Regions from separate parts of the Stutzerimonas sp. C6.4V genome, predicted to be linked through region 1. Evidence: riboswitches for the same ligand, from Rfam matches in the RefSeq annotation. Region 1 holds a riboswitch; the other holds the start of a gene.

Region 1 (15,807 bases):
ATAGCCAGGAAATCGTGCACGGCCATGGTCAGGGTGCCATCCATGTCGAACACCCAGTGCCGAGCCTCGGCCAGGCTCACTTCCAGTCCTCACGCACACGGATCAGGCCTTCCTGTGCCACCGACGCAACCAGTTGGCCGGCCCGGTTGAAGATGCTGCCACGGGCGAAGCCGCGCGCATTGCCGGCCCAGGGGCTGTCCATCGAGTACAGCAGCCACTCGTCCGCGCGCACTTCGCGGTGGAACCAGATGGCATGGTCGAGGCTCGCCAGTTGGATGAACTTGCTCCAGGAGCTGACGCCGTGGGGTTGCAGCGCGGTGCCGATAAAGCTGAAGTCCGAGGCGTAGGCCATCAGGTACTTGTGCAGTGCAGGGTTGTCCGGCAACGAGCCGTCAGCACGAAACCAGATGTGCCGAACCGGTTCGATCGGCTCTGGATTGATCGGATCCTGCAGCGTGACCGGGCGGATCTCTATCGGCTTGGGCCGGCGCAGCTTCTCTGCCACACGCGGCGGCACCAGGGGCGTCAGCTTGTGCATCAGCTCCCATTCGCTGAGCAGGTTTTCCGGCCCCTCGACTTCCGGCATCGGCAGCTGATGCTCGTAGCCGGTTTCATCGGCCTGGAAAGACGCGCTGCAGGTAAAGATGGTCTGGCCTTTCTGGATCGCACTGACCCGACGGGTGGTGAAACTGCCGCCGTCACGGACGCGGTCGACATCGTAGACCACCGGTTGGTGGGAGTCGCCGGGGCGCAGGAAATAGCCGTGCATCGAATGCACGTGGCGCTCCGGTGCGACCGTCTGGCTGGCTGCGGACAATGCCTGACCGACCACCTGACCACCAAATAGCTGTGGAAAGCCCAGGTCCTGGCTGGCGCCGCGAAAAAGGTTTTCCTCGATGCGTTCCAGCGACAGCAGATTGACCAGCGTGTCTAGGGTGTCGGTCATGGTGTTGTTTTCCTTGATTTATGCGGGCACGGCAGGCGCGCAATCTTACGGATTCCACCGACATCGCTCCACTGATTGCGCTTATCGCCGGCTATCGGCCCAGTTATCTCGCGTTATTCGATACAAGAGGTGCGCCCGCAGGGGGTGCCCCTCGGCGATGTCCGGATGAGCGAAGTCATCCTGCTCATGCATGCCAAGCGCTTGCATCAACCCCAGCGAGGGCTCGTTGACCGCCGCGGTATAGGCCACCACTTCCGGCAGCTGTAGCTGTTCGAACGCGCAGGCCAGCGATGCCTCGGCGGCCTCGCGTGCCAGGCCCTGCCCCCAGCAGTGCTGTGCGAGACGCCAGCCGATTTCCACCGCTGGACAGAACGGCAGCTGCAAGCGGCTCCAGGCCAAGCCGGCCATTCCGATGAAACACCCGTCCGCCTTGAGCTCAAGCGCCCAGAAACCGAAACCGAACCGGGCGAAATGGATCCGGCAGCGTGCCATCACAGCAGCACAGTCATCGCGTGAGAGCGTCCCCGGGAAATAGCGCATCACCTGCGGATCGGCGCACATCTCTGCCAACGGATCGAGGTCGGCGTCATGCCAGGCACGCAGGCGCAGCCGAGGGGTGTCCAGTTCAATGCGTTCCATCGGTTCGCCCACGCTGTCTCCTTGATGTATCAAATCTCTGCTCTGCATACTGGCTGCTGTTTTCAACGGCTGCCACCCGATGCCCCTGCCGCTGGTATTCCACGACGACTACAGCCCGGCATTGCCGCCTGGGCATCGCTTTCCGATGGAGAAGTTCCGGCTGCTGCGCGACTACCTGGTCGACAGCGGTATGACCACCGATCGGGCACTTTTGCGCCCAGCCCTCTGCCCGCATGAGGTGCTCGCGCTGGCCCACGACAGGGACTACGTCGAGCGCTACTGCAGCGGCGACATGAGCCGCGACGAGTTGCGCCGGCTCGGGCTGCCGTGGAGCCCGCAACTGGCGCAACGCACCGTACGGGCCGTGGGTGGCTCCCTGTTGGCCGCCGACCTCGCCCTGCAGCACGGCCTGGCCTGCCATCTGGCAGGCGGGACCCACCATGCCCACTACGATCACGCCTCGGGATTCTGTATTTTCAACGATCTGGCGGTCATGGCCCTTTCACTGCTGGAAAGCGGGCGCGTCGGCCGCGTGCTGATCTTCGACTGCGACGTGCATCAGGGTGACGGCACGGCGCGCATCCTCGATCAGGTGCCGGACGCCGTTACCGTCTCATTGCACTGCGAAAAGAACTTCCCCACGCGCAAGGCGCGCAGCGACTGGGACATCGGCCTGGCGCCCGGCACGGGTGACGAGGCGTATCTGAAGGTGGTGGACAACACCCTGGGTTACCTGTTGCCCCTGTACCAGCCGGATCTGGTGATCTACGACGCCGGCGTCGATGTGCATCGCGATGATGCGCTGGGCCTGCTCAACCTCAGCGACAGAGGCCTGGCGATGCGCGACAGCGCGGTGATCGAGCATTGCCTGGGGCGTGACATCCCGGTCGTTGGCGTCATTGGTGGCGGCTACGACAAGGATCGCGCCCTGCTTGCCCGCCGCCACGCGCAGCTGCATTTCAGCGCGGCCGAGGCGTGGCAGCGCCATGGGCTGCGCTGATCGGCCACCGCTGGTCATACCAACCGCTGCATGATGGAACTTCAATCGGCTTCGGGCCCCCTTACCTCTATGTACTGATCCTGTACAGACGTCTGGCCGCCGTACGCGAGCACCGACTACAAAACAACGAGGAAGACCCATGCTCGAAACCGACACCACCACCACTGCCTATCGCAACAGCCGCCGCCGCACTTTGCCCCACACATCCTGGAGTGCGGTGTTTGCCGGCATCGCCCTCGCGTTGGTCGTCTCGTTGCTGATGCACCTGCTTGGCACTGCCATCGGCACCTCCACCATTGATCCGGCCACCGAATCCAACCCTGTCGCCGGTCTCGGAAAAGGCGCAATCATCTGGATGGTGCTTGCCGGAGTCGTTTCGCTGGCCATCGGTGGTTATATCGCGGGCCGCATGGCCCCCCGTCACGGCATGTTGCACGGCCTGCTGGTGTGGGCCGTCACTACGCTGGTCACGGTGTACCTGATTGCCAGTCTTGTGGGTTCGGCGGTTTCGGGCACAGCCAGCATGGCAGGCTCGACCGTGCAGGCAGTCGGCTCCAGTGTTGCGTCCATGGCACCGGCCATTGGCGGCCAGATCAAGGAGCAGGTCCAACAGGCAGATATAGATCTGGACCTGAGCGACATCCAGGCCGAAATCAAGCAGGCGCTGCGCCAGACCGGCAAGCCGCAACTGGCTCCGGAGAACCTCGAGCAAGACGCCCAGCAGGTTCAGCAGCAGGCGCAGAATCGCGCCGAGCAAGCCCAGCAGAACCCACAGCAGGCTGACGAGCAACTGTCGCAACTGATCGACCGTATCCGGCAGAAGGGCGAGGAAACGCTGAGCGCTGCCGATCGCGAAGCGATGGTCAACCTGATGCAGGAGCGCGGCAACATGAGCCAGCAGGAAGCCGAGCAGATGGTCAGCCAGATCGAGCAGCAATATCAGGAAGCCTATGCCAAGTTCCAGGAATTGCAGGCACAGGCCGAGCAGAAGGCCCGGGAAATCGCCGACCAGGCCGCCAAGCGCGTATCACAAGCCAGCTGGGCATTGCTGATCATGCTGTTGATCACTGGCGCCATTGCCGGTTTTGCCGGCATGTTCGGCTATCGCAGCCAGCCCAAACAGAACGACGCGATTTAAGCGATATCTCCCCGGCGCTTGACGCGCCGGGGTTCGTTCCTGGTCACGCGGCAAGACATCCTTCGACAGTCAACACTCGACTCCTCCCGTGAATCGGTAGAATGGTCGCCTTTGCACCAGGCGCACCGATCATGCCAACCCCTCCCCCTCCTGCTCGTGTCGCCATTATCGGCGGCGGCCCTGCCGGCCTGATGGCAGCCGAAGTGCTGAGCCAGGCGGGTGTTTCGGTGGACCTCTACGACGCCATGCCCTCGGTCGGACGCAAGTTCCTGCTGGCCGGCGTCGGCGGGATGAACATCACCCATTCCGAACCCTTCGAGCCGTTCATCGCGCGCTACCGTGAACGCGCAACGGCGCTTCGCCCGCAGCTTGAGGCGTTCCCGCCCGAGCAGCTGCGCGACTGGATACACGGGCTGGGTATAGACACCTTTGTCGGCAGCTCCGGCCGCGTTTTCCCCACCGACATGAAAGCCGCACCGCTGCTGCGGGCCTGGTTGCGCCGCCTGCGCGACGCCGGGGTGCAGATTCATACACGACATCGTTGGCTGGGCTGGAATGCCGACGGCAGCCTCAAACTGCATGGCCCCGATGGCAACATCAGCGTCACCGCCAACGCCGTGCTGCTCGCCCTTGGTGGCGGCAGTTGGGCACGCCTGGGATCCGACGGTGCCTGGGTTGCGCTGCTGGAAAAACAGGGCATCGCCATCCGCCCGCTGCGGCCAGCGAACTGCGGCTTCGAAGTGGCCGGCTGGAGCAGGCATCTGCAAGAGAGATTTGCCGGCGCCCCGCTGAAAACCGTGAGCCTCGCGCTCGCCGGCAGCGCAGCACGCAAAGGTGAGTTCGTGCTCACCGCCAGCGGCATCGAAGGCAGCCTGGTGTATGCGCTGTCTGCCGAGATCCGCCAGGCCATCGAGAGGGACGGCAAGGCTACCGTCATGCTCGACCTGCTACCCGACCACTCGTTGGACAAGGTCATCCGCGCCCTCGGCAAGCCGCGCGGGTCGCAATCCATGGCCAAGCACCTCAAGCGCCAGCTCGGCCTCGATGGCGTCAAGGCCGGCTTATTACGCGAACTCACGCCCGCTGACGCCTTCGACGACCCGCTGCGGCTGGCGAACGCGATCAAAACCCTGCCAATCGAACTGCTACGGCCACGCCCGCTGGACGAAGCAATCAGCAGCGCCGGCGGCGTACCCTTCGAAATGCTGGACGACGGCCTGATGCTGCGCCGGTTGCCCGGCGTGTTCTGTGCAGGAGAAATGCTTGACTGGGAAGCCCCCACCGGTGGCTACCTGCTCACCGCCTGCTTCGCCAGCGGCCGCCAAGCCGCCCGCGGCATGTTGCGCTGGCTGGATGAGCGGCAGGTTCCGCGGCCCTAGCGTTTTTTGGCGGGCTTGCTGCCACCCAGGCTCGGCACCTTGCGGATCGGCTTGGCGTTGGGCTTCTCGCTTTCATCGAACCAGTTACCCAGATGCACGCGGCCCTTGCCGGCCGACTCCTTGGGTTTCTTGGGTTTTTTCGGCTTCTTGATGATCTGCCCGCCCGGCTGGGTAGTCGGGACGCGGTGATCGGGGACGAAGCCTGGCTCGTCGTGACGCGGCAGCACCCGCTGGATCAGCGTTTCGATGGCAGCGAGCTGATCGACCTCGTCGGCAGCGACCAGCGACACGGCCTCACCCGTTGCACCCGCCCGGCCGGTGCGGCCGATACGGTGCACATAGTCCTCGGCGACTGTCGGCAGGTCGAAATTGACCACCTGTGGCAGGTCGTGGATGTCCAGACCACGCGCGGCCACGTCGGTGGCTACCAGCACCTGCACTTCCCCGGCCTTGAAGCGTTCCAGCGCACGCAGTCGTGACGCCTGCGGTTTGTCGCCGTGGATCGCATCGCTGCTGATGCCCTGCGCCTGCAAGTCGTCCACCAGCTGGTCGACACCCTTGCGGGTCTTGACGAAGACCAGCACCTGGCCCCAGCGCTTCTGCGCCAGCAGATGCAGGAACAGCTCGGACTTGCGCTTCTTGTCCACCGGCACCAGCCACTGCCTGACCGTCTTGGCGGCGGCATTGCGCGGGCTGACTTCGATGGACAGCGGATCGCGCAGCAGCTCTTGCGCCATCTGCCGAATCGCATCGGAGAAGGTTGCGGAAAACAGCAGGGTCTGGCGCTTCTTCGGCAGCGCACTGAACAGCGCGTCGAGTTCTTCGGAAAAGCCGAGGTCGAGCATGCGATCGGCCTCATCCAGCACCAGCGCCTGTACCTGGCTGAACTTCACCGCGTTCTGCCGGTACAGGTCGAGCAACCGACCCGGTGTCGCCACCAGCACATCGATGCCTTTGCGCAGGGCCATCATCTGCGGGTTGATGCTGACGCCACCGTAGACCGCATAGGTCCGCAGCGGCAGGTCTCTCCCATAAGTCCTGAATGACTCGTGCACCTGCTCGGCCAGCTCACGGGTCGGCACCAGCACCAGTGCCCGAACGGAGTTGCTCGACACCTGCGGCCCTTCGTGCAGCAGCCGTTGCAGCAGCGGCAAGGCGAAACCCGCGGTCTTGCCGGTGCCGGTCTGCGCGGCGGCCATCAGGTCGCGGCCCTTGAGCACAGCCGGAATCGCCTCTGCCTGGACCGGCGTCGGCTGGGTGTATTCAAGCGATTCGAGGGTGCGCAGCAGCTGATCGATCAGGCCGAGTGAGGCGAAGGTCATGACGGTAACCGGGAGGATGAAAACGGGGTGAGAAGTTTACTCGGAATGGAAGCTGGAAGCTGGAAGCCAGCGTAGGTGGATATCGCCTTCTACATTCACCGTTGGTCGCCGAATGAAACATGCGGCACCGGCAGCCCCAGGAGTGACGGGCCGACACCGCTATCGCAATAGCAACCTGCCCTCGATAGGTACATAACGGGACGCGGCGCGAATCAGCGAATTGGCGGTCAGCCCCGGCGCGCCGTAGGCCGTCGCTTCCGCACCACCTGCCCGTACGCGTTCGAGCAGCAGATCGAAGTCGCCATCGCCGGACGCCAGCACCACTTCATCGACTCGCGGGATCACATCCAGCACATCGATGGTGATGCCGACATCCCAGTCGCCCTTGGCCGAGCCATCGCTGCGCTGGATGTAAGGCTTGAGCTTCACCGTGAAACCCAGGTTGCGCAGGATCTGCTGAAACTGTTGCTGCTTGGCGTCGCCCCGGTCGATGGCGTAGGCATAGGCCTCGACGATATCGCCGCGCTCGCTGACGTCTGCCCACAACGCGGCGTAATTGAAATGGCAGCCATGGGCCTGGCGCACGGTGTAATACAGGTTCTGCACATCGGCAAACAGGGCGATTTTCTTCACGCGGTGACCTGGTATCGGAAGGGTCGGTCAGTATGGATGGCAATGGCACGCATGTCGCTGCCCAGTCCCTTGGGCTAAAGTGCGCGCCTGTTTCACATGACAGTAGCCACTGCAATGACCCTACTCCAGATATTGCGCGACGCCTGGTTTTTCTACTCTCGCAACCTGGGCACCATCGCCCGCCTTTGCCTGCCGCTGATCGTGCTGGAGAGCTGCACCACGATTGCCGTCGAGCATCTGTTCGGAACGGACGCCCTGCCGGTACAGAGCGTGCTGATCGGCATGATCTTCTACCCGCTCTACATCGGCGCGCTGATCCTCTTTCTCGACGCGCGCAGCCGCGGCTATTCGCCGTCCGTACGGGAGGTCTGGGCGCGCGCTTTGCCGCTCTGGCCGTCATTGGCCGTGCTGGCGGGCCTCGGCACCCTGCTGATCATGCTGGGCGCCTCGTTGTTCGTGCTGCCGGGGCTCTGGGTGATGGTCAAGATCGCCTTTGCCGAGTACCTGCTGGTGCTGCGGGGCATGACACCCCTGACGGCATTGAAGGAAAGCTTCCTGCAGACGAGGGGGCATTTTCTGCTGATATTTGGCTGCATTCTCGCCGTGCTCGTGCCGCTGTGGCTGCTTGAGGCCTGGCTTGCCCAGCACCTGTGGGCCGACGATACCGCTCGCGGCGCGCTTGCCGTGGTGATCGACAGCGCAGTCGGCCTGGTGCAGCTGTTGGCCACGGTCGTGCTGTTTCGCTGCTTCATGCTCTGTACTGCGCCGGCCATCGTTCACGACGACCAAAGTTGACGCAACCAGCAGCAGAGTGCTGCAGCCGGGTCTAGGCTTGGTTTCCACCCTTGTGGAGGCCCTTCCATGAGCGATCAGAACCCCAGCATCCTTTCCCACGTGTCCCTGGGCAGCAACCGCTTCGATGAAGCGGCTGCCTTCTACGATCAGGCCCTCGCCACCCTCGGCTGCACGCGCATCATGGCCCATCCGGGCGCCATCGCCTGGGGCCGCGAATATCCTGAGTTCTGGCTGCAGACGCCAATCGACGGCCAGTCGGCCACGGTAGGCAATGGCACACATATCGGATTCTTCGCGCCAGACAAGGCATCCGTCGATGCCTTTCACCGGGCAGCGCTGGCCGCCGGGGCTACCGATGAAGGCGCTCCGGGACCGCGTAAAGACTATGGTGAGCCCTATTACGGGTGTTTCGTGCGAGATCTGGATGGGCACAAGATCGAAGCGGCCTTCTGGGACGTCGAGCTGATGCAGCGCCACTACGACGGTGCGCCGGCTGCCTAGCCCGCGCCGGGCGAGTTTCGGGCAGCTGCCAAGCGCGGCAGGAGCAGCTGCTCGAACATCCGCGGAAAGCAGCGCGCCACCAGCCTGGCGCGCCAGTCCAGATTGGACAGCACCAGCAAGCGGCGCCGTTTCAGCGCGCCTTGATAGATGGATTCGGCCACGTCCTGCGGCGACGCCACACGCCCGACAGCTAACACCGGCTGCGGCGCGGTGGAGCCATCGCCGATCAATACGTTCTTGCGCAGATCGGTCGCGGTATAACCGGGACAGACCAGCATCACGTTGACAGCCGTATCGGCCAACTCGCTGCGCAGCGTCTCGAACAGCCCATGCAGCGCATGCTTGCTGGCGTTATAGGCGCCGCGATCGGACACGGGCGCGTATTGGGAAAGCGAACTGAGCACGATGATCTGGCCGTCGCGGGCAATCAGGCTCGGCAAAGCGGCCTGGGTGCAGTGCAGCGCGCCATAGAAGTTGACCGCCATGACCCGCTCGAACACCGCCAGGCTGGTCTCGGCAACACGGCTGCGATGGGTGATTCCGGCGTTGTTGACCAGCACATCGATGCCGCCGAAGCGCTCCAGCACCAGGGCCACCGCCTGCTGCACCGCGGCAACATCCGACACATCACAGCACAGGCCCAGTGCATCGGCATTGTGATGATCGACCAGGTGCTGCACGAGGGCGTCGATGGCGTTCTGATCGAGATCGAAAATCACCACCCTCGCACCCGCCTGGGCCATTCGCTCGGCCAGGGCGCGACCGATGCCGGCGCAGCCGCCAGTGATCAGCGCCACCTTGCGGTCGAATACCTTGTTGATGAATACCTTGCGATACATGGAGTACTCCGTCCCAAGCTGAACAGCGGCGACGTGCAAGGCACGGAGCGCTGGGTTTCAGCATAGTCAGGCTGGCGCGAACCCGCGCCCGGCGATGACCTTGCATTGGTGGGAGGCCGCGCCCGCAGAGAGTCGACCAGGCACGGTAGAGGCCACCTGCTGGCCGGGCGCGTCCGCGCATTGATCGCGAGCCGGTCAGACGCCTTGCCTGGCTACTGATCCGGCATGAGCAATTCAGGCACCTCTCGACCGGCGACGAACAGCTCGTCTACCAGCCGGGACACCTCTTCCTCGTTGCGCACCCGGTACCACTTGCCGGCCGGATAGACGCTCAGTGTCGGGCCCTGGTCGCAGGGAAACTGGCACTGGGTGCGGGTGATGTGCACACCGCCCTCACATTCAAGCCTGCCGGCGGCCTTGAGCTTTTCCCGCAGCCCTTTCCAGAGCGGCAAGGCACCGCGGCGCGTACAGCGAGGGCCATTGCACAGCAATACCCGGTGCTCGTGCAGCGGGATCTTGGACCACGGGTGCACGGCGGGAAGTGGCGCAACGTCGGTGCACGGCAGATGCAGTTCAGGTCGCTCGATCAGGGCGCAGGCCGCTTCGACGGGCAGCGCCTCGGCAGTGCCCATCGCACTCGCCACGAAAATTTGCTCAGCCTGTTCAAGCTGCATCAGTTCGCTGCGCAGCCAGTCAAGATGCGCGCTGCTGGTTTGCGGCTCGAGGTCGATCACCAGAAGCGGCCGGCCGCTGTCGCGAACCGTCTGCCAGACCGGTCCGTAGCCCGCGCCCGTATCTATCACGTCGCGCAGTGCCTGTTCGCCACGCAGCGTGGCAAGACGCGAGCGGAATAGCTCGGCGAACGAGCCTTCGGACAGGTCGGGGCCTACGAACAGGACCCGGGCGTAGGGTGAATCAGCGGTAGTCATTGGCTCTCTCCTCAGCGGCGCGCAGTCTAGCAGCGACGGCTTGGAGTGAGTGATCACATGCCGGTCACAACGCCGACGGCGATTAACGCCGAAAGCAAGTCATCGCGGTGTGCGAATTCCCGAGCTACCGCCGGCAGCACCGGACGCCGCAGCAGCAACACCGGCAGGCCCCGCTCGCGCGCCACCTGCAGTTTCGGTTCGGTGGAATCGCCGCCGCTGTTCTTGCTGATCAACGCATCGCAATTCAGCCGTTCGAACAGCTGGCGCTCGGCTTCCAGATTGAAGGGGCCGCGATCGCCGATGATCTCCGCTCGTTCAGTTGAACGCAGAGCGTCCAGGCAGCGAACCGTCCAATGCTGGTGTTCCGGAATCTCGTGAAGATGCGCCAGGGGCTCACGCCCAAGTGTGAAAAAGGGGCGCCGGAAAGGGCTGATGGCCTCGACCAGCTCAGCCCAGTCGCCCACCTCGCGCCAGTCATCCCCGTTCCCGGCCTGCCATGCCGGACGCCGCAACGCCCAGCACGGGATGCCGACCTGTTCCGCCGCGATGGCAGCATTGGCACTGATCTGGGCCGCGTAGGGGTGCGTGGCGTCGACCAGCAGATCGATGCGTTCGGCCGTGATGAAGGCTGCCAGCCCCTGCGCGCCGCCGAAGCCGCCGACGCGAACCTGGCATTGGAGATCGCCCGGCACCCGGCCCAGCCCGGCCAGACTGTAGACGTGCGCCGGACCGAGGCCGCGAGCGAGTCGCAGGGCATCGCCCGTGCCGCCAAGCAGCAGGACGCGCTTCATCGCGGTTTCTCGACCTGGAGCAGCGTGATCGGCAAGGCACCGCGCCAGGTGTCGAAGCCGCCGAGGGGCTGTGCGTGCGCAACCGATATCCGGGTCAGCTCGCCGCCGATGCGCTCGCGCCAGCTCATCAGCATCGCCTCGCTCTGGAGGGTCACGGCGTTGGCCAGCAAGCGCCCGCCTGGCTTCAGGCTGGCCCAGCACTGCTCCATCACGCCCGCAACCGTGACGCCGCCGCCAATGAAGATCGCATCCGGTGTGGGAAGGCCTGCCAGTGCTTCCGGCGCGCGACCGGCCACCAGCCTCAACGCAGGAACGCCCAGCGCGTCGCGGTTGTGTTCGATATGGGCCTGACGCCCCGCATCCGCCTCTACCGCGATGGCCCAGCAGCTTGGATGCGCCCGCATCCATTCAATGCCGATGGAGCCGCAGCCCGCGCCCACGTCCCAGAGCAATTCGCCGGGCATCGGCGCAAGACGGGCCAGGGTCACCGCCCGCACATCCCGTTTGGTCAGCTGGCCATCGTGCCGGTAGAAGTGGTCGGCCAGGCCCGGCGTCAGCGGCACGCACGCAGCATCCGAATCAGCGACGCATTCGACGGCGAGCAGATTCAGATCGGCAATGGCACCGAATGACCACTCCGCGGCGAGCGAATCCACCCGGCGCTCCCTTTCGCCGCCCAGGTGCTCCAGGGCGGTCAAACGACTCGCGCCAAAACCACGGTTCGTCATCAACTGCGCCACCTGAGCGGGGCTGGTTCCGTCATTGCTGAGGATCAACAGGCGCGTGCCGCGAAATATCTTGGCGTTCAATGCCGCAAGCGGCCTTGCCACAAGCGAAACGACCTCCGTTTCCTGCAGTGGCCAGCCAAGGCGTGCTGCGGCCAGAGAAACGGACGACGGCGATGAGAACACGCACATCTCATCCGCATCCAGCTGCCGTGCGAGCGTGGCGCCGATGCCATAGAGCATGGGGTCGCCGCTCGCCAACACGCACAGCGGCGTACCCCGGCGTGACATGACGGGTTGCAGACTGAACGGGCTCGGCCAGGCCTCTCCCCGGCTCTGCAGCTGATCGGGCAGCAACGCCAGCTGTCGCTCGCCGCCGATGATGCGTGACGCTTCACCAAGCGCCTGCCGAGCCGCTTCGCCAAGCCCGGCCCAGCCGTCTTCGCCGATCCCCACCACCGTCAACCAGGGTGTCATCCCGCCTCTCCATCACAATGCCAAGCCAACGCCCGGCGACAGGCTTGGCTGTCGCCGCGACGGGCAAAGCGGGCATAATAGCGCCTTCGTCGGTGCCCGCCGCGACTACGCCAAGGGCCTAAGAGGGAATACGGAGCGATCTCCAGATCGTGACCGAGCTGCCCCCGCAACTGTAAACAGCGAATCGCCGCACACATGCCACTGGGAAACCGGGAAGGCCGCGGACGATGAAGACCTGTCAGCCAGGAGACCTGCCGACGACGCTGGTCGCGAGTGCCAACATCGGGCGGGGTGTACCGATGCCAATGGAGTTCAACGAACTCTGCCGGTCTGGTCGCCGCGTCTTTTCGTTTCAGGTGACACCGTGCGCGACCCTGCTTTCCAGACTGAACTTCCCGTTCCACGGCCCAGCCCGTGCCCTGGCCTGCTGCGCATCGTGCAGGCGTTGGACGGTGGCATCAGCCGTATCAAGCTGCCCGGTGGCGTTCTTGCCGCGAGTCAGGCTCGCTCCATTGCCGAAGCGGCTGAGCGCCATGCCAGCGGCGTGCTGGAGCTGACCAACCGCAGCAATCTGCAGATACGCGGCATAGGTGCCGGATCGGAGCAAGACCTGATCCGCGCGCTGCTGGATGCAGGACTCGGACCCTCGGTGCCCGACGCCGACGATGTACGCAACCTCATGCTCAGCCCCGCGGCTGGCCTGGACCCTGAGCAGCACATGGATACCCGGCCGCTGGCTGCAGAGATCCTGGCGCTGTTGCAGGACAATCCCGCGCTGCACGTACTCTCCGCCAAGTTCGCCATTCAGCTCGATGGCGGCGAAGCGCTGTGCATGCTCGAACATGCCCATGACCTCTGGCTGCGCGCCCTCCCCGACGAGCCGCAGCATCTGGTGTTCGGGCTGGCCGGCTGTCCGACCGACCAGCCTCTGGGAATGATCACTGCAGCGAACGCCGTGCAGCTGGTCGAGGCGATTCTGCTGACGTTTTTGGACTGCGCCGAGCCACCGCAGAACCGTATGCGCCAGCTGCTCGAATCCATCCCGGCCGATGAAGTGTTGCGACGGGTCCAGGCCCGCTTGCCATTTCCCGTGTCACCCGTGCCGGTTGAATGCCGACGCCAGATCCCGGCGGCTGCCCCGCCGATTGGCATCATCGCCCAACGCCAGGAAGGGCTTTCGATGTTGGCCGCCAGCGCCCCGCTTGGGCGCATCGAAACCCGCCAGCTCCTTGCCGCCGCCGAACTGGCCGAGCTGCATGGCGACGGCAACCTGCGACTCACGCCCTGGCAGGGCCTGCTGATCCCGAATGTCCCGGCTGACGAGGCCGAGCCCGTGCTCGCAGCCCTTGGGCAGGCCGGGCTGCTCACTGACGGCAACGCGCCCCTGGCCAATCTGATCGCCTGCACCGGTTCTGCCGGGTGCGCGCGCGGGCTGGCCGATACCAAAGGCGATGCCCTGACATTGGCGGCCTGCCTGCAGCGAACCGATGCCCGTCCGCAGGTGCACCTCAGCGGTTGCTCGCGATCCTGCGCGGCCGCGCATGTCGCGCCGTTCACGCTGCTTGCCATAGGCGACAACCGATACCAGCTGTTCGAGCGCACGGGCAAGGCCGGTTTCGGCCAACCAATGGCGCCACCCATGACCATCGACCAAGCGGGCGCATGGTTCGCCCAGCACCACGCAACGGGACGCTCCCATGCTTGATTACATCCGCGACGGCCAGGAAATCTACCGGCGCTCCTTCGCTACCATTCGCGCCGAAGCCGACCTCAGCGCAATCCCGCCGGACATGGAAAAGCTCGCCGTACGGGTGATTCACGCCTGCGGCATGGTCGACATCGTCAGCGATCTCGCCTTCTCCCCTGGCGCCGGTGCGGCCGGCCGCGCAGCCCTGCAGGGCGGCGCGCCGATCCTCTGCGATGCACGCATGGTGGCCGAAGGCATCACCCGGCCACGCTTGCCGCAGAACAACCGGGTCATCTGCACCCTCCACGACGACGGCGTGCCGGACCTCGCCAAGTCGCTCGGCAATACCCGATCGGCGGCGGCGCTGGAGCATTGGCGCGAGCATCTGGAAGGCAGCGTGGTGGTGATCGGCAACGCGCCGACCGCGCTCTTCTATCTCCTGGAAATGCTCGATGCCGGCGCACCGAAGCCGGCGCTCATCATCGGCATGCCGGTCGGTTTCATCGGCGCGGCGGAATCCAAGGACGCATTGGCAGCCGACAGCCGCGGCGTGCCCTACGTAGTGGTGCGCGGCCGGCGCGGCGGAAGTGCGATGGCGGTGGCGGCGGTCAACGCCCTTGCCACGGAGGTGGAATGATGGAAGGCAAAGGACGGCTGATCGGGCTGGGCGTAGGGCCCGGCGATCCTGAACTCATCACGCTGAAAGCCCTGCGCCTGCTGCAGAGCGCGGAAGTGGTCGGTTATTTCGTGGCCAAGGCAAAAGCCAGCAAGGGCCAGGGCGGCAACGCCTTCGGCATCATCGAGCAGCACTTGACGGAACATCAGCAGCGCATGCCGCTGGTCTATCCGGTCACCACCGAGAAGCTCGCGCCGCCGCTCTCCTACGAGGATGTCATCGCCGACTTCTACGACACCTGCGCGGTGCAGATTGCCGCCGAGCTCGACGCCGGGCGCGACGTGGCGGTGATCTGCGAGGGCGATCCGTTCTTCTACGGCTCCTACATGTACCTGCACGACCGCCTGGCGGCGGACTATCCGGTCGAGGTCGTGCCCGGCGTCTGCTCCATGCTCGGCTGCACCTCGGTGCTCGGCACGCCGCTGGTCTATCGCAACCAGAGCCTGTCGGTGCTGTCCGGCGTGCTGCCGGAAGCGGAACTCAAGCAAAGGCTGCGCGATGCCGAGGCGGCTGTGATCATGAAGCTCGGGCGAAACTTCGAAAAGGTGCGTCGCGTGCTTCAGGAGCTGGGACTCGAGAAACGCGCGCACTACGTCGAACGCGCCACCATGGCCAACCAGAAGATCGTTCCGCTGGATGAGGTCGAGCCGATGTCGTCGCCTTATTTCTCGATGATCCTCGTTCCCGGCGAGAAATGGCGCGGCTAGAAGCCGTATCCATCCAACCGTCTCCCTGACTTAACGGATACCTATGCCCGCCGCTACCGCCCCCGCCATCGTCGTACTTGGCGCCTCCGCCATCGATACCGCCAGACGGTTACAGCGCCTCTACCCTGAAGGGCGCATTCACGGCTTGCGCGGGCGTGCTGATGAAGCCGACACACTGTACGAAAACTTCGGCGAGCACTTGCGCTCGCTGTACCAAGCCAACACACCGATCATCGCGCTATGCGCGGCGGGCATCGTGATTCGCAGTCTTGCACCAGTTCTTGGCGACAAGGACAACGAGCCTCCGGTGCTGGTCATCGGCGAAGACGGCAGCGCCGTGGTGCCGCTACTCGGCGGCCTGGCAGGCGTCAACCGGATGGCACGGGAGATCGCCGCTGTGCTGGAGGTCAGCCCCGCGATCACCACCAGCGGCGAGCTGCGCTTCGGCGCCTGCCTGCTCTCCCCGCCTCCCGGTTACGTGCTGGGGGATCTGGAACTGGGCAAGCATTTCGTCAGCGACCTGCTGGCCGGTGCGCCGGTGCGGATCGAAGGTCCGGCGCCCTGGCTGGACGAACTCAAGCTGCCGCTCGACCCGAATGCGACGCACCGGGTTTCGGTCAGCC
Region 2 (15,807 bases), 900 kb from region 1:
CTTTGGGAAGAGAGTGTCGAGGTCAATCGCAGCAGGGATTACTCAGGCGGATTGCTAACGCAAAACTACAACGCCAGCTACGAAAACAGCGCCCATGGTTTTGGTGCAGGCTTGACCTATCGTTTCTGATACACCTCGCCCCGGCCGCTCGGCCGGGGCACCCTCCCGCTACTTGGCTAACGCCTTTTCCACCGCAGCAATCAGCTCAGGATCGTCCGGCTCGACCTTGCTGGAAAAGTAATCCACCACCTTGCCATTGCGATCGACAACATACTTGTAGAAGTTCCAGCGCGGCGCGCCTCCGGCCTGCTCGGCCAGTTCCTTGAACAGCGGCGTGGCATCGCTGCCCCTGACCGGTTGCGTCTGGGCCATCGGAAAGGTCACGCCATAGTTGACGTAGCAGACTTCGGCCGTCTCGGCTGCATCGTCCGACTCCTGAAAGAAGTCATCGGACGGCACGCCTAGAATGACTAGTCCCTCATCCTTGTACAGCTGATACAGCGCCTCCAGCCCTTTGAACTGGGGAGCAAAGCCACAGAAGCTGGCTGTATTGACCACCACCAGAGTCTTGCCATTGAACTCTTCACACAGGTCGATGGTTTCCTTCGAGCGCAGTTTCGGCAACTCATGCTGTAGCAGCGCCGGACAATCGGCGGCCATGGCGGGGCCGGCTAGCAAGGTCAACGCCATTGATGCAGCGAGTAGATAGCCTTTCATCATGCTTCTCCGATCAGGGTCGCGGTCACGCTAACCCCGGCGCAGTGAGTCGGCAACGTTTTCCTTGGCATGCAGGGCTGCGACCCGAACCGCTATATACAAACGGATATAGCGCTGACAAACTCGCCGCCACTGACAACGGAGGCTCGATGAGCGACCCACAAGATCTCGGCCCGCTACGCATCGATGGCCAACTCTGGTTCAACCGTGGCGAAAAGGGTTACCTCGGCGGCAAACGTATCGAACTGCTCCAGCAAATCGACGCCACAGGTTCGATCACCCGCGCAGCCAAGGCCATCAATCTCAGTTACAAGGCCGCCTGGGATGCGGTCGATGCGATGAACAATCTTTCGGAGCGGCCGCTGGTCATCCGTGCCGCCGGCGGCACTAAAGGTGGCGGCACCCAGCTGACGGAATTCGGACGCGAGATGCTGCATGTCTGGCAGCGCATGCAGCACGAGTACGAACGCTTTCTTGCGCAGGTCGCGAGGGGCATCGACGGGTTCGAGGACATCGACAAATTGCTCAGGGCCATCGCCATGAAAACCAGCGCACGCAACCAGTTTCGTGGCCGCATCCTTCGCGTCGATAAGGGCGCGGTAAACGGCAGCCTCAGCCTCGACATCGGAGAAGGCCAGACCATCACCGCGACGCTGACCAATGACAGCATCGACGAACTGCAGCTGGAAGTCGGAAAGACCGCCATCGCCCTGATCAAGGCCAGCTTCGTGCTGCTGTCGCCTGATCCCGCCGTGAGGATCAGCGCACGCAACCGGCTGACCGGCACCATCAGCGGGCTTAACCCCGGCGCGGTGAATTGCGACGTCAAGCTGCTCCTGCCTGGTAACCGCACACTGGGCGCAGTCATCACCAATGAGAGTGCCGAGGAATTATGCCTGGCGCCTGGACAACCCTGTACGGCGCTGATCAAGGCGTCGCACGTCATCATTGCCGTGGATTAGGAGCGCCCATGAATCCGTTTCGCCCGATTGCGTTACTGCTGACATGTCTGCTGCCACTGGTCAGCCAAGCCGCGGAGGTGCAGGTCGCCGTTGCAGCGAACTTCACCAAACCGATGCAGGTGATTGCCGAGCGGTTCGAGCGGGATACCGGGCACAGGGCCCTGCTCGCCTTCGGGTCTAGTGGAAAGCTGTATGCGCAGATCCGCAACGGCGCACCCTTCGACGTCTTGTTGTCAGCAGACGAACAGGTGCCCAGCAAGCTGGAGCGCGAGGGGCTGGGTGTTCCGGGGAGCCGCTTCTCTTACGCCATCGGCACGCTGGTGTTGTGGTCACCCCGCGCGGGTTACGTTGACGGGGCCAAGACGCTGACCGAGCAACCCTATCGCCATCTCGCCATCGCCAATCCGAAAACCGCACCCTACGGCGCAGCGGCCATGGCGACACTGGAGGGGCTTGGCCTCACCGAGTCCGCTCGTGAACGACTGGTGCAAGGCGAGAACATTGCACAGGCGCACCAGTTCGTGGCCAGCGGCAACGCTGAGCTCGGCTTCGTTGCCCTCTCCCAGGTCGTGGACAAGGGTGTGATCGGTCAAGGTTCGGGCTGGATAGTCCCGGCGCAATACCATCCGCCGATTCGTCAGGATGCCCTGTTGCTGCAAAAAGGCAGCGACAACCCGGCGGCGCTGTCGTTGATCGACTACCTCAAAGGTGAGAAGGCCGCCGAAGTGATCAAAGCCTACGGCTACAACCTGGAGTGAAATCGAGATGATGCCGCTGGACGACATCGGCGTGGCGGCAATCCTGCTGACGCTCAGGCTCGCCGCGACAACGACGGTGCTGCTATTGCTGATCGGCACCCCTATCGCCTGGTGGTTGGCGCGGACGCGTTCGCGCCTCAAGGGACCGGTCAGTGCTGTGGTGGCGCTGCCGCTGGTATTACCGCCCACAGTGCTGGGCTTCTACCTGCTGGTGGCCATGGGCCCGAACGGACCGGTCGGCCAACTTACCGAGAGCCTTGGGCTGGGCACATTGCCCTTCACCTTTGCCGGCCTGGTCGTCGCATCGGTGTTTTATTCCATGCCTTTTGTCGTGCAGCCCCTGCATAACGCGTTCGAGGCTATCGGCGAAGCGCCGCTCGAAGCCGCCGCGACATTGCGGGCCGGGCCGCTGGACCGTTTCTTTTCGGTCGTCCTGCCACTGGCCCGCCCCGGCTTCATCACGGCCAGCATTCTCGGCTTTGCCCATACGGTGGGCGAGTTCGGCGTGGTGCTGATGATTGGGGGAAACATTCCTGAGAAGACACGGGTGCTTTCGGTACAGATCTACGATCACGTCGAGGCGATGGAATATGCCCAGGCGCACCTGTTGGCGGGCGGCATGTTGCTGTTTTCGTTCCTGGTGCTGCTCGCCCTTTACAGCAGCCGCCTGAAACAGGGGTGGCGCGGATGACGAGCAACCCAAGCGGAATCCAGGCCAACCTGAAGATGGAACATCCCGGCTTCGCGCTGGATGTGCAGCTGGAACTACCGGGCCGGGGAGTCAGCGCATTGTTCGGGCCCTCCGGTTCCGGCAAGACCAGCTGCTTGCGCTGCATCGCCGGGCTCGAGCGCAACGCGACCGGACAGGTCAGCATCAACGGCCATTGCTGGCAGGATTCGGTCAGCGGTCTGCTGGTGCCACCGCACCGGCGTGCGATCGGTTATGTGTTTCAGGACGCCAATCTGTTTGCTCACCTGTCGGTGAAGCGCAACCTCGAATTCGGTATGAAGCGGGTCGCGCGCGATGAAAGGCGCGTGGTCTGGGATCAGGCTGTGGAACTGCTCGGCATCGGTCATCTTCTTGAGCGCATGCCTGAACGCCTATCGGGCGGGGAGCGGCAACGTGTTGCGATCGCCCGGGCGCTGCTGACCAGCCCGCAGCTGCTGTTGCTGGACGAGCCTCTGGCCGCGCTGGATTTCAAGCGCAAACAGGAAATCCTGCCCTACCTGGAACGCCTGCATGATGAGCTGGAAATTCCGGTGGTGTACGTCAGCCACGCCCCGGACGAAGTGGCACGGTTGGCCGATTATCTGGTGCTGCTGGATGATGGTCGTGTGGTGGCTCAGGGCGGTCTGCGGGAAACACTGGCGCGCCTCGATTTGCCCACCGCGTTTGGCGAGGACGCGGGTGTGGTGATCGACTCGGTGGTGGCCGAGCACGACACAAGCTATCAACTGACACGGCTGGTGTTTCAGGGCGGCGAGGTACTGGTGGCCAGGCGCGACGAAGCCATCGGGCAGGGTCTGCGGTTTCGCGTTCATGCACGGGATGTCAGCCTGGCCCTGGCCAAGGCCGAAGGCACCAGTATCAATAACCTGTTGCCGGCATGCGTCGAGCAGGTCGTCCCCGCCGACACGCCCGCTCACGTACTGGTGCGCTTGAGCGCTCAGGGCACGCCCTTGCTGGCGCGTATCAGTCGTCGCTCGGCTGATCAGCTGGACGTTCGCGTTGGCAAGCAGCTATGGGCGCAGATCAAGACCGTCGCGCTGCTCGGCTGAGTCAGAGCTGCAGCGCCAGTGCAACCAGGACGCCGCATTCGGTCAGTTCCAGCAAGGCACCGGCCGTATCGCCGGTGGTGCCGCCGATGCGACGAGACATCGCCCGTCGTGCCTGGACACTAATTCCGGCAGCTACCAACAGCGCCAGCCAACCGCCCTCGCCAACCAGGAGACACAGAACGGCTACTGCAACCAGAACCCTGCGAACCGCCGTGCGGGGGAGGTGCTCCGCCAGAGCCTGGCCGAGACCGCCGGTGCGGACATAGGGCGTCGTCAGAAACAGTCCGATCAACGCCGTACGCCCCAACAACGGCGCCAGCAACAGCGCCAGTCTTTGCCCCTCGGCAAGCAGCGTCCAGAGCGCGACGAACTTGAGCAACAGGACCAGCACCAGCACCACTACAGCGATCGGCCCGCTGCGCGGGTCTTTCATGATGGTCAGGGTGCGCTCTCGGTCACCGAACCCGCCCAACCAGGCATCGGCGCTGTCGGCCAGGCCATCGAGATGCAACCCGCCGGTCAGCGCAACCCAGACGGCAAGCAGCAGCGCGGCCTGCAGCGGGATTGCCGCGCTTTCAGTCATCTGAGCGACACACCACAAAAGCCCGCCGATGATCAGCCCCACCACGGGGTAATAAAGCAGCGACCGCCCAACCTGCTCAGGCCGCGGCATCCCGCTCAGACGTACCGGCAGAATGGTAAGGAACTGCAGGGCGATCAGGAATGGCTGCATGCTTCTTCCAGCCAGAGCATGGCGTCGGTGAAGCCGGTCTTCAGCCCGAACATGGCGCCGTGGCCAACCTCCACCTGCAGCAGCTGCTCTCGCGGCAAACCCCGTGCCTCAGCCAGTAGCAGGCGCATCACGCCGCCGTGAGTGACCAGGAGAATCCGCTCGCCAGCGTAACGGTCGGTCAGGCGTTCGATGGCCGTAAGGATGCGCGCTTCGAACTCGGGCAACGGCTCGCCACCCGGTGGGGTGAAGCTGTACGGGTTTTCCCAGAAGCGACCCAGCGCCTCGCTCTGATCGACCATCAGCTCGGCCGCGGTGCGTCCTTCCCATTGGCCGAAGTCCAGTTCACGCAGATCCGGCTCCAACTCCATCGGCAGATCACGCTGCTCCGCCAGTTCGGCCGCAAAGGCGGCGCAACGGCGCAAGGGGGAGCTGACGATCCGATCCCAAGGGCCTGCGTTCACCACCGCCTGGCGCATCTGCTGCCAGCCGACATCAGTCAGCTCATCATCCAGGCGTCCACGAAAACCACCGCCGGTAACTGTCTCGCCGTGACGCAGCATGTCCAGATGCAGGCTCATTCGCCCCGTCCCGCGACAGCCGCTTCGGCGAAGGTCGCCATCTCGTCGTGCAGCGCGCAGGCCAGACGTAGCAGAGGCACCGCCAGGGCGGCGCCACTGCCCTCACCCAGCCGCAGACCGAGATCCAGCAGCGGCTCTGCATCCAACGCTTCCAGCACGGCCAGATGTCCGGGCTCCGCCGACCGGTGCGCGAACAGTAGCCAGTCGCGGCAACCGGGATTCAGGCGCACCGCACAGAGCGCCGCCACGCTGCAGATGAATCCATCCACCAGCACTGCGATACCCTGCTGAGCGCAGGCGAGGTAAGCGCCAGTGAGCGCGGCCAGTTCAAACCCGCCGAGCCGCTGCATCCAGCTGAGGGTGTCGTGCTGACCACCGTGCAAGACCAATGCACGCTCGATCACGGCGCACTTATGCGCCACGCCCGCAACATCCAGACCAGTGCCAGGGCCAGCCAGGCGGTGCGGTTCGCACTCCAGCAAAGCGCAGGCCAGCGCAGCGGCAGTTGTGGTATTGCCGATGCCCATTTCCCCGCCGATGAATAATGCCGATTGCTCGGCATGGGCACGCAACGCGCTGTCACGTCCGGCCTGCATCGCCTGCAGACAGACATCCATGCTCATCGCGGGCCCCTCGGCGAAGTTCGCCGTACCTGCGCCCAATGCCAGGTGCCGAACGCCTGGCAATGGACCGACCGGCATCGCGGTGCCAAGGTCGATCACCTCGAGCCTGGCGTTCAGCTGACGGGCCAGAACGCTGATCGCCGCCCCGCCGCTGACGAAGTTGGCAAGCATCTGCCCGGTCACCGACTGCGGAAAGGCCGAGACGCCCTCCGCCGCAATTCCATGGTCGCCTGCGAAGATGCTGATCCAGACCGGGTCGACGCTTGGCCGTTCCTGCCCACGCATCGCCGCCAGCCCAGGGACCAGCGCATCGATACGCCCCAGCGCGCCACCGGGCTTGGTCAGTTGTGCGTCGCGCTGGATGGCTGCCTGACGCGCGGCCTCATCCAGCCCATGACAGGGAGCCTGCCACCAATGCCTGGTCAAAGCGGTTCTCCTTTCAGAGTCATCGGCAAGCCGGCCACGGTGAACACCACCCGCTGGCAGCGCTCGGCCAGAGCCTGGTGCAGCCAGCCAGCCTCATCGACGTAACGACGGCTGAGTTCGCCCAGCGGCACCACGCCCATCCCGGTTTCATTGCTGACCAGCAGAATGCGACCCGGAAGTTCGTCCAGGCATTCGAGAAAGGCGTCGCGCTCCTGCGCCAGCCGAGCAGGGTCATCCTGCATCAGTAAATTGGTGAGCCACAGGGTCAGGCAATCGACCAGCAGACAGCGGTCGGCGCCGGCGTGCTCATGCAGCACAGCCGCCAGTGCCAGCGGTTCTTCGACCAGCGCCCACTGCGCAGGCCGACGGGCCCGATGCTCGGCGATGCGCGTGCTCATCTCGCCGTCCAGCGGCTGGCTGGTGGCGATATAGGTAACCGCCAGGCCGGACTCGCCCGCCAGGCGCTCGGCCAGCCGGCTTTTGCCGGATCGGGCGCCGCCGAGAATCAGTTCGATCATGCCGTGTTCATCCCAAGGTTACAGACCGCACAGGCTTTTCAGCCGAGGCGTGTCCAGGTACGCCTCGACCAGATCGGCCAGACGATCGATGTCACGTTCGCGCAACGCGTGGTAATCGACACGCAGCACCTCGCCCAACCCGGCCCAGCGCAAGAGCGCCTGGCAGGCGTCGGGGGTTTCGAAAAGGCCATGAAGATAGGTGCCGAGCACCTGTCCATCCGGGCTGATAGCGCCTTCCATGCGGCCATCGTCGAGCTCTACCGCAGCCCGCTCGAGCGCCGCGCCAGAGCTGACGCCGGCATGGATTTCGTAGCCGCTGATCGGAGCATCCCCTATCAGCAGGCGACCGCTGACATTACGCAGCTGCTTTTGCGCCGCCAGCTCGGTGCTCAATTCCAGCAGGCCAAGACCGTCGCTCAGCCCAGCCGGGCCCTCCAGCCCGAGGGGGTCGGCAATCTGCTCACCCAGCATTTGCAGTCCCCCACAGATGCCGAGCAGCTTGCCGCCGTAGCGCAGATGACGCTGGATTGCGGTCTCCCAACCGTTCTCGCGCAGCCAGGCGAGGTCCGCGCGAACGCTCTTGGAGCCCGGCAGGATGATCAGATCCGCACCCGGGATTGCCTGGCCGGGGCCGACGAATCGCAGGTCCACCTGAGGATGCAGGCGCAGCGGGTCGAAGTCGGTATGGTTGCTGATCCGCGGTAACGCCGGCACCACCACCTTGAGGGTCCGCTCGGCCTTGGCCGACTGACGCACGTCGATTGCGTCCTCTGCTTCGAGGTGGAACTCCGTCAGATAGGGCAACACGCCGAGGACCGGCTTGCCGGTACGCTGTTCCAGCCAGTCCAGCCCCGGCTGCAGCAGTGCGATGTCACCACGGAATCGGTTGATCACGAAGCCCTGCACCCGCGCCTGCTCGCTCGGGCTGAGCAGTTCCAGGGTGCCGACCAGGTGCGCAAAGACGCCACCCTTGTCGATATCGGCGATCAGGATCACCGGGCAGTCCACCGCTTCGGCAAAACCCATGTTGGCGATGTCGTTGGCGCGCAGGTTGATTTCCGCGGGCGAGCCGGCACCCTCGACGACTACCACCTGATACGACTCGCGCAGCCGCTGATGCGAGGCCAACACCGCCTCCATCGCCACGCGCTTGTAGTCATGGTAAGCCACGGCGTTCATGTTGCTGACTGCACGACCGTGGATGATCACCTGTGCACCGATATCACTGTTGGGCTTTAGCAGCACCGGATTCATATCGGTGTGCGGCGCCAGCCCGGCGGCCTGCGCCTGAACCGCCTGCGCGCGACCGATTTCGCCGCCTGCCGCAGTCACCGCACTGTTGAGCGCCATGTTCTGCGGTTTGAACGGCGCCACCGCTACGCCCTGGCGATGAAGCCAACGGCACAGTGCGGTCACCAGCGTGCTCTTGCCGGCGTCCGACGTGGTGCCCTGAACCATCAGTGTGCTCATGTGCGAAGGTCTCGATAGTTCGTCAAGGCGCTCCCCAGCCGTCTCCAGCTCGCCTCGACGGGCGGAATGCCGAACCGCAGGCTGGGCGGGTAGTTGAAACGGCGCACGAGAATGCCCTGGCAGGCCAGATATTGATGAAGCAGGGCCGATTCGTCAGTAACGACCCACTGGAACAGATCGCAGCCACCGGTGGGCGCCAGCCCGCTGGAGGCCAACAATTGAGCCAGCCGCCGGGCATCGGCGCGAAGACGCTCGCGCTGGCGGTGCTGTCCTTGCCTATCGGCGAGCAATACCGTACCGATGAAGCGTGACGGTCCGGCGATCGGCCAGGGCCCCAATGCATCTCCCAGCGCGGTAAGCAGTTCGGCCTCTGCGAGGACAAACCCGAGCCGCGCGCCAGCCATCGCGAAGAACTTACCGAACGAGCGCAGCACGATCAGCCCTGGCAGGTGCGCGTGACGGGCCAGGCTGTGTTCCGGCGTCGAGTCCATGAAGGCTTCGTCGACTACCAGCCAGCCACCACGGCTTGCCAGCTGGGCGTGCCAGTCCAGCAACAGTTCGGGAGCCAACAGCCGTCCGGTGGGATTGTTCGGGTTGACCACCACCAGCACATCCAGCCCATCCAGCGCTCGCGGCACGCTGCCTTCACCGATTTCGCTGAGCCGATGCCCTTCGCGGCGCCAGGCCTGGGCGTGCTCGCCGTAACAGGGCGAGACAATGCCGACCTGCAGCTGCCGTCGCAGCCGTGGAAGCATCTGGATCGCCGCCTGCGAGCCGGCTACCGGCAGCAGGGAAGCCGCGCCGTAGTACCCGTGCGCAGCAGCCTCCAGCTCGTCTTCGTCTTCCGGGAGCCGGCTCCAGGCGTCCACCGGGACTGCCGGCAGGTCGAACCCGTACGGGGCGATACCGGTGGACAGGTCGAGCCATTGCGCCAAGGGAATATCGAAAGCCTGTGCCGCTGCCCGCAACCGCCCGCCATGTTCAAGCATGCAGCCAACCCCCCAACAGCAACGCCAGCAGCCAGAGCCCAACGCCCGTCCAGACCATATCCAGCGCCCGCTCGATATCGCGTGCAACCGGAGCGTTGCCCTCTCCCAGCACGGGTCGCTGGTGCAGCTGGCCGTGATAGATCGCTGGCCCGCCCAGGGATACGCCTAGCGCGCCGGCTCCCGCCGCCATCACCGGGCCTGCATTCGGGCTATCCCAGAGCGGCGCCTGCTTTCGCCAGCAGCGCAATGCCCTACCTGTCTGCCCAAGCACCGCATAGGTCAGCGCCACCAGCCGGGCGGGGATGAAGTTGAGCATGTCGTCCATCCGCGCAGCGGCCCAGCCGAAGCGCTCGAAGCGCGGATTGCGATAGCCCCACATGGCGTCGAGTGTATTGCTAAGGCGGTACAGGACCACCCCTGGCGCACCGGCAACGGCGAACCAGAACAGCGCGGCGAAAACTGCATCGCTGCCGTTCTCCAGCGCCGATTCGGTGGCCGCGCGTGCCACGCCCTGCTCGTCCAGTTCACGTGTGTCCCGACTGACGATGAAACCTACTCGCCGACGCGCTTCGGTGAGGTCTCCCTTGCGTAGGGCGAGCGCGACCGGAACCAGATGCTCGCCCAGGCTGCGCAGGCCCAGCGCGACGTAAAGCAGGAGGACTTCGACCAGCCAGCCGATCCCCGGCAGCAGGCTCAGCAACCAGGCCACAAAGGTCAGCGGCAACACCGCCAGGCACCAGGCGGTGACCCCGTGGCTGCGCCAGCCGCGACCATCCGGGCCGTTGAGTTGCCGCTCGATCCGGTCGGCAAATCTGCCGAAGACCACCAGTGGATGAGCGCGGCGGGGCTCACCCAGCAGTGCGTCCAACCCAACCCCGGCAAGGCAGCTCAGGGCAAGACTCAAGATGTCTCTCCCCAGCGATCCTCGAACAACAACTCCTCCAATGGGCGCGGCTGGGTCCAGCCTTGCAACGCGAGCATGGGCGCCGGATAGAACTCATCGACCGGCCCGAGGCAGATCACCGCCACCGGCTCGGCTCCGCTCGGCATCTGCAGCAACCCGGCCAGTGCCTTCGGGTCGAACAGCGAGACCCAGCCCATCCCCAGCCCCTCGGCCCGGGCCGCGAGCCAGAGGTTCTGTATGGCGCAGGCTGCCGAGGCCAGGTCCATGTGCGGCATGGTGCGCCGGCCAAAGACATGGGTTTCACGACCATCCATCAGGGCAACGACCAACAGTTCGGCGCAATCGCTGATGCCCTCGACCTTCAGGTGCATGAATTCACGGCCGCGCTCGCCCAGCGCGTTGGCCGTAAGCACCCGCTCCCGCTCGACCAGCTCAGCGATGGCCAGACGCAGGTCCGCGCTGCGAATGCGAATGAAGCGCCACGGCTGCATCAATCCAACGCTCGGCCCCTGGTGTGCCGCTTCCAGCAAGCGCGCCAGAACCTCCGGCGCCACCTCGCCGCCACTGAAGTGGCGCATGTCACGTCGTTCGGCGATGGCGCGATAGACCCCGGCGCGCTGCTCATCGGTAAAGGCATGCTCGCTCATGGCTTGAACAAGGCAGCCGCTGCCGCGGGATCGGACGGCAGGTAGAAGTGGATATAGGAAGCGGTCAGCCTTCCCTGCCTGTACACCGCCTCCGCCGTTCGCTTGTAGTTCGGGCATTGGCCGCGGGCAATCGGTTGCAGGGTTGAATCAAGGGAGGAGTGGTGGAAGGTATGCCCCCGCAGACGTCCTTCAGGCAGCTCGACGTCCTGCAGCGCCAGCGCGGTAAGACGCTTCTGCATCCTGGCTTCGCCAGAGAGCAGGCCAAGCATGGCTTCACGGTCGCCTGCCTGGTCAGTCAGCCCGTCGAGCAGATAGAGCATGCCGCCACACTCGGCGACAATCGGCTTGCCTGCGGCGTGGTGAGCATGAATCGCCTCGCCCATCGCGCGGTTGCGGCCAAGGGCGCGCGAATGCAACTCCGGATAACCACCCGGCAGGTACAGGCTGTCCACAGCAGGCAATTTCGAGAATCGCAGGGGCGAGAAGAACAGCAGTTCGGCACCGAGCGCCTGGAGCAGATCGAGATTGGCCTGATAGACGAACGCGAACGCTGCATCCCGCGCCACTCCGATGCGCACGCCCTTGAGCAGCGGCTCGATGGTTCCGGCTTCCGGCGCTGGAAAACTCACCGATGACGGCAGGTCGCAATCGGCACTCGCTGCCAGCGCGTCGGCTGCCGCATCGAGCTTCGCGTCCAGGTCAGCCAGCTCCTGCGCCTGCACCAGCCCCAGATGCCGGCTAGGCAAACCGACCGCCTCGCTGCGTGGCAGTGCACCAAACCAGGTGGTATGTGCAGGCAGGCATGCACGAAGGACCTCACCGTGGCGATTGCTGCCGACGCGATTGGCCAGCACGCCGGCGAAGGGAAGATCGGGCTGGTAGCTGGCCAGGCCATGAGCGAGGGCGCCGAAGGTCTGCGCCATGGCTGAGCCATCGATTACCGCCAGTACGGGAATACCGAAATGTCGCGCCAGATCGGCCGCCGATGGCGTGCCATCGAACAGCCCCATGACGCCTTCGATGAGGATGAGGTCGGCCTCGCCCGCCGCTTCCCACAGCAGCCGACGGCTTTCATCTGCGCCCACCATCCACAGGTCGAGCTGGTAGACCGGATGACCGCTGGCACGGGCCAGCACCATGGGGTCGAGAAAATCCGGGCCGCACTTGAAGACGCGCACTCGCCTGCCCTGGCGCCTGTGCAAGCGAGCCAGGCCGGCGGTTACTGTGGTCTTGCCCTGTCCGGATGCCGGTGCTGCGATCAGTAGTGCCGGGCAGTGGCGCGATTCGCTCATGACGCCCCCCTGGTTCCAGCGCAGGCGAGTTCGGGCGCCTGCAACGCAGCGGTACTGCGAGAATGCCGCGTCACCCACATTCTCTTATCTGTGCTGCACGCCCAGCCCATGACCCAAGCTGCCTGATTCCTCGAAGATGCCGGGAACTTCTGCATCAGAACTCGATTCCTTTTTGAGCCTTCACACCAGCCTTGAACGCATGCTTGACCATACCCATTTCGGTCACGGTATCGGCCGCCTCCACCAAGCGCGACGGTGCACCGCGACCGGTGACCACCACATGCTGGAGCAGCGGGCGCGACTCGATATCGGCGAGAACGGGCTCGAGGTCCAGGTAGCCGTATTTGAGTGCAATGTTCAGCTCGTCCAGCACCACCAGCCCGATCTCGGGGTCAGCCAGCAGCTGAGCGGCAACCGCCCACGCCTCCCTGGCCTTGGCCATGTCGCGCTGGCGGTCCTGGGTTTCCCAGGTGAAGCCCTCGCCCATTACGTGATAGCGGACCTCCTCGGGAAAGCGGCGAAAAAAGCTCTCCTCACCAGTACTGGCCGCACCCTTGATGAACTGTACGACGCCGACCCTGATGCCATGACCAAGAGCGCGGGCGACCATGCCGAAGGCAGAACTGCTCTTGCCCTTGCCGTTACCAGTGTGTACCAGCAGCAGCCCGTACTCCTGCTGCGCTTCGGCGATCTTCTCGTCGACCACTGTCTTCTTGCGCTGCATGCGTGCCTTGTGGCGATCATCGCGCTCGCTGGAATCGCTCATGCGCAATCCCCTTGGACGCTCCAGGCGCCCGGCCTGACGACCCGTACCGCGGCGGTAACTCCTGCGCTGCCGATGGTCGTGTCGTATGTGCCGTAACCGTCCTTGTAGGCGCCGCCGGCCATGGACAGGCCGGGTACGGGGCGAAGCAGGCCGGGCAACGACAGCGTCTGGCAGCGCTCGATGCTCTCTCGGTCGAGAACCGTTGTGGCCGTCAGCGTAGCGGTCTGCTGACCGACAGGCTTCGCTGGGACGGTTTCAGGGTCGAGGTCGAGGAGGCGCTCTGCGCCATGGGTCATGGAAAGCGGCGCGAGGCCAAGCAGCGTGCAAACTGCAGAAGCATGGAAGGTCTTGCAGATCAAGTTCAGGTCTCCGTCGTGCCCGCCGCACGACATCAGTCGATGAGGCAGACGGAGAATGCGAAGGGAGCGCAGGTGCAAGCAGCCGCACCCCGATCAGCGCCCGCCGCACTGCCGTGGAATGCGACAGGCCGGTCTCCGGGCTTGCGAGCGGATGCCATGCACCCCGGAACCGCGGCCTTCCCATGCCTGTGGCACAGTGGCTGTGAGCGGTGTCCTGTCTCGCCTACCGTTGCGGGGGCAGCGCCGGAATCTTCATCGAATGAACCGGCTTCCCTGTTTCACCCACTGGCTTTACGCCAGGGGCACCTGAAGCAGCGCGGAGGTTAGTCCAAGGCCCTTCCCAGCGCAACCGGAAGCAGCTCCAGCCTGCACCTGGCCAGCCCTGGATGCGCTTAGGGCCGAGGAGATGAGATGTTTACCGGAACGCCCGGCGCTGATCGGCTTCGAATGCAACAATGCCAACCTGTCACTCACCATACAGACGAGAAGTCACTTGCCCATGACCAGCATCGTGCAGATCTCCGACACCCATTTCGGTACCGAGCAGGCGGCCGTGTTACAAGCCATGGAAGACCATGTACTCGAGCACGGCGCGGATCTGCTGATTTTTTCCGGCGACATCACGCAGCGCGCGCGCGCCGGGCAATTCGCCGACGCCCAGGCATTCGTCCAGCGTCTGCATGGTCATGGAATTCCAGAGGCGCTGGTGATTCCCGGCAACCACGACATCCCGCTGTACAACCTCTTTGCACGTTTCCTGATGCCCTACCGCAACTATCGGCGCCATTTTGGCAATGATCTTGAGCCGACCTTCGAAAATGAAAACGTGCTGGTGATTGGCCTCAACACCACTCACCCGCGCCGACACAAGGACGGGCTGATCACTGACGAGCAGGTTCAAGCCGTCTCGCGACGCCTCAAACAGAGCGACCCGCAAAAGGTGCGCATCGTGGTGGCGCATCAACCATTTGGCGCAATGGTGTTGAGCGATCTGAGCAACCTGCAGCACAACGCTGATGCAGCCTTGCACCGCTGGGCTGACGAAGGACTGGATCTGGTGATGGGTGGCCACATCCATCTGCCCTACGTACTGCCGCTGTCCAAGCAATACACCGAACTGTCGCGGGAGATCTGGATGGTTCAGGCAGGAACCACGCTGTCATCACGGGTGCGTGGCACCTCACCGAACTCCTTCAATCGCCTCAAGCTGCACCCTGGCGCCGACAAGAAGGTCTGTGTCGAGCGCTGGGATCTGCTGGACAATCAGTTCGTGCTTGGTTCGCACTTCAATCTGCATTGGTGAACGCAGCAGGTTGCCCAACCGCCGAGCTTCAACCTGCCGCGACCCCAGGCGAGATCAGCCAAGCATGCCGGCCACCGCGAGTCCGGTGAGATAGACACCGACAAACCCCAGGTTGAACGCGACAAACAGGTACAGGCTGTATTTCAGGTAGCTGCCAAATGTCAGCCCCGGCACCTTGCTCATGGCCACGATGCCGGCCGCCGAGCCGATTACCAGCAGCGAACCGCCGACACCCACCGCGTAGGTCAGCACCATCCATTCGGCGATGCCCATCTGCAGGCCGGACTTGAGCAACGCAGCGGTCAACGGCACGTTATCGATGGCCGCCGAGAGCAGGCCCATCAGGTAGTTGGCGAAAACTGCCGGGACCTGGTCGTAGATGCGCACCAGACCGTCGAGCACATGAATCTCCTTGAGCATCCCGACCAGCAAGAGGATGCCGAGGAAGAACAGCAAGGTCTCGAACTCGACCTGACGCACATACTCCAGGATCGGATCGGTCTCGATGTCGTCGCTGAAGAAGCGCGCCACCAGGAACATGATCGACAGGCCCGTCAGAAAGGTCAGCACCGGCGGGATCTGGAAAAAGAAATTGCCGGCGATGGTGCTCAGAATGGTGCCCAGGAAGATCAGCGCGATGGCGATGTCGACCCGACGCACGTCGGTGCGGTGACTCTCCACTACTACCTGCCCGCTCATGCCCAGCGAGAGCATCGCCGCCAGCAGCATGACCGCGAGGAAGGCCGGGAGCGCCAACAGCAACAACTGCAGGATCTTGACCTTGCCCGCCAGAAAGATCATCAGCGTGGTGACGTCACCGGTAATCAGCGCAACGCCACCGGAGTTCACTGCAAAAACCACCAGCGCGGCGTATTTGATGGTCTTCTCGGCACTGAGCTTGAGCGAGAGGATCAGCGTGATCGATACCAGCGTCGCGGTGATGTTGTCAGCCAGCGACGAGAACACGAAACAAAAGGTGGCGG

What was found. A riboswitch is a leader RNA that binds a small molecule or an ion and turns the genes downstream of it on or off. The one in region 1 is predicted to bind cobalamin.
Region 2: linked by a shared signal. The riboswitch ahead of AC4LFW_RS04415 (hypothetical protein) and the one ahead of cobG (precorrin-3B synthase) in region 1 are both predicted to bind cobalamin.

The regions. Positions count from the first base shown of each region.
Region 1 is NZ_JBZUBM010000001.1:13,364-29,170, reverse strand. It holds gene AC4LFW_RS00135 (HAD family hydrolase) at 1-80, opposite strand, end outside; gene tesB (acyl-CoA thioesterase II) at 77-946, opposite strand; gene AC4LFW_RS00125 (GNAT family N-acetyltransferase) at 1,028-1,585, opposite strand; gene AC4LFW_RS00120 (histone deacetylase family protein) at 1,665-2,585, shown strand; gene AC4LFW_RS00115 (TIGR04086 family membrane protein) at 2,725-3,723, shown strand; gene AC4LFW_RS00110 (TIGR03862 family flavoprotein) at 3,855-5,102, shown strand; gene rhlE1 (RNA helicase RhlE1) at 5,099-6,424, opposite strand; gene AC4LFW_RS00100 (LabA-like NYN domain-containing protein) at 6,584-7,057, opposite strand; gene AC4LFW_RS00095 (YciC family protein) at 7,172-7,852, shown strand; gene AC4LFW_RS00090 (VOC family protein) at 7,919-8,353, shown strand; gene AC4LFW_RS00085 (SDR family oxidoreductase) at 8,350-9,192, opposite strand; gene AC4LFW_RS00080 ((2Fe-2S) ferredoxin domain-containing protein) at 9,405-10,121, opposite strand; gene AC4LFW_RS00075 (cobalt-precorrin-6A reductase) at 10,175-10,912, opposite strand; gene cbiE (precorrin-6y C5,15-methyltransferase (decarboxylating) subunit CbiE) at 10,909-12,114, opposite strand; cobalamin riboswitch at 12,188-12,387, shown strand; gene cobG (precorrin-3B synthase) at 12,479-13,819, shown strand; gene AC4LFW_RS00060 (precorrin-8X methylmutase) at 13,812-14,438, shown strand; gene AC4LFW_RS00055 (precorrin-2 C(20)-methyltransferase) at 14,435-15,184, shown strand; gene cobJ (precorrin-3B C(17)-methyltransferase) at 15,228-15,807, shown strand, end outside.
Region 2 is NZ_JBZUBM010000001.1:912,369-928,175, reverse strand. It holds gene AC4LFW_RS04495 (OmpP1/FadL family transporter) at 1-129, shown strand, start outside; gene AC4LFW_RS04490 (glutathione peroxidase) at 169-717, opposite strand; gene AC4LFW_RS04485 (TOBE domain-containing protein) at 867-1,679, shown strand; gene modA (molybdate ABC transporter substrate-binding protein) at 1,688-2,437, shown strand; gene modB (molybdate ABC transporter permease subunit) at 2,448-3,128, shown strand; gene modC (molybdenum ABC transporter ATP-binding protein) at 3,125-4,216, shown strand; gene AC4LFW_RS04465 (adenosylcobinamide-GDP ribazoletransferase) at 4,218-4,949, opposite strand; gene cobC (alpha-ribazole phosphatase family protein) at 4,934-5,527, opposite strand; gene cobT (nicotinate-nucleotide--dimethylbenzimidazole phosphoribosyltransferase) at 5,524-6,576, opposite strand; gene cobU (bifunctional adenosylcobinamide kinase/adenosylcobinamide-phosphate guanylyltransferase) at 6,573-7,094, opposite strand; gene AC4LFW_RS04445 (cobyric acid synthase) at 7,113-8,564, opposite strand; gene cobD (threonine-phosphate decarboxylase CobD) at 8,561-9,553, opposite strand; gene cbiB (adenosylcobinamide-phosphate synthase CbiB) at 9,546-10,457, opposite strand; gene bluB (5,6-dimethylbenzimidazole synthase) at 10,454-11,104, opposite strand; gene AC4LFW_RS04425 (cobyrinic acid a,c-diamide synthase CobB) at 11,101-12,396, opposite strand; gene cobO (cob(I)yrinic acid a,c-diamide adenosyltransferase) at 12,551-13,162, opposite strand; gene AC4LFW_RS04415 (hypothetical protein) at 13,159-13,521, opposite strand; cobalamin riboswitch at 13,631-13,846, opposite strand; gene AC4LFW_RS04410 (metallophosphoesterase family protein) at 14,021-14,824, shown strand; gene nhaD (sodium:proton antiporter NhaD) at 14,879-15,807, opposite strand, start outside.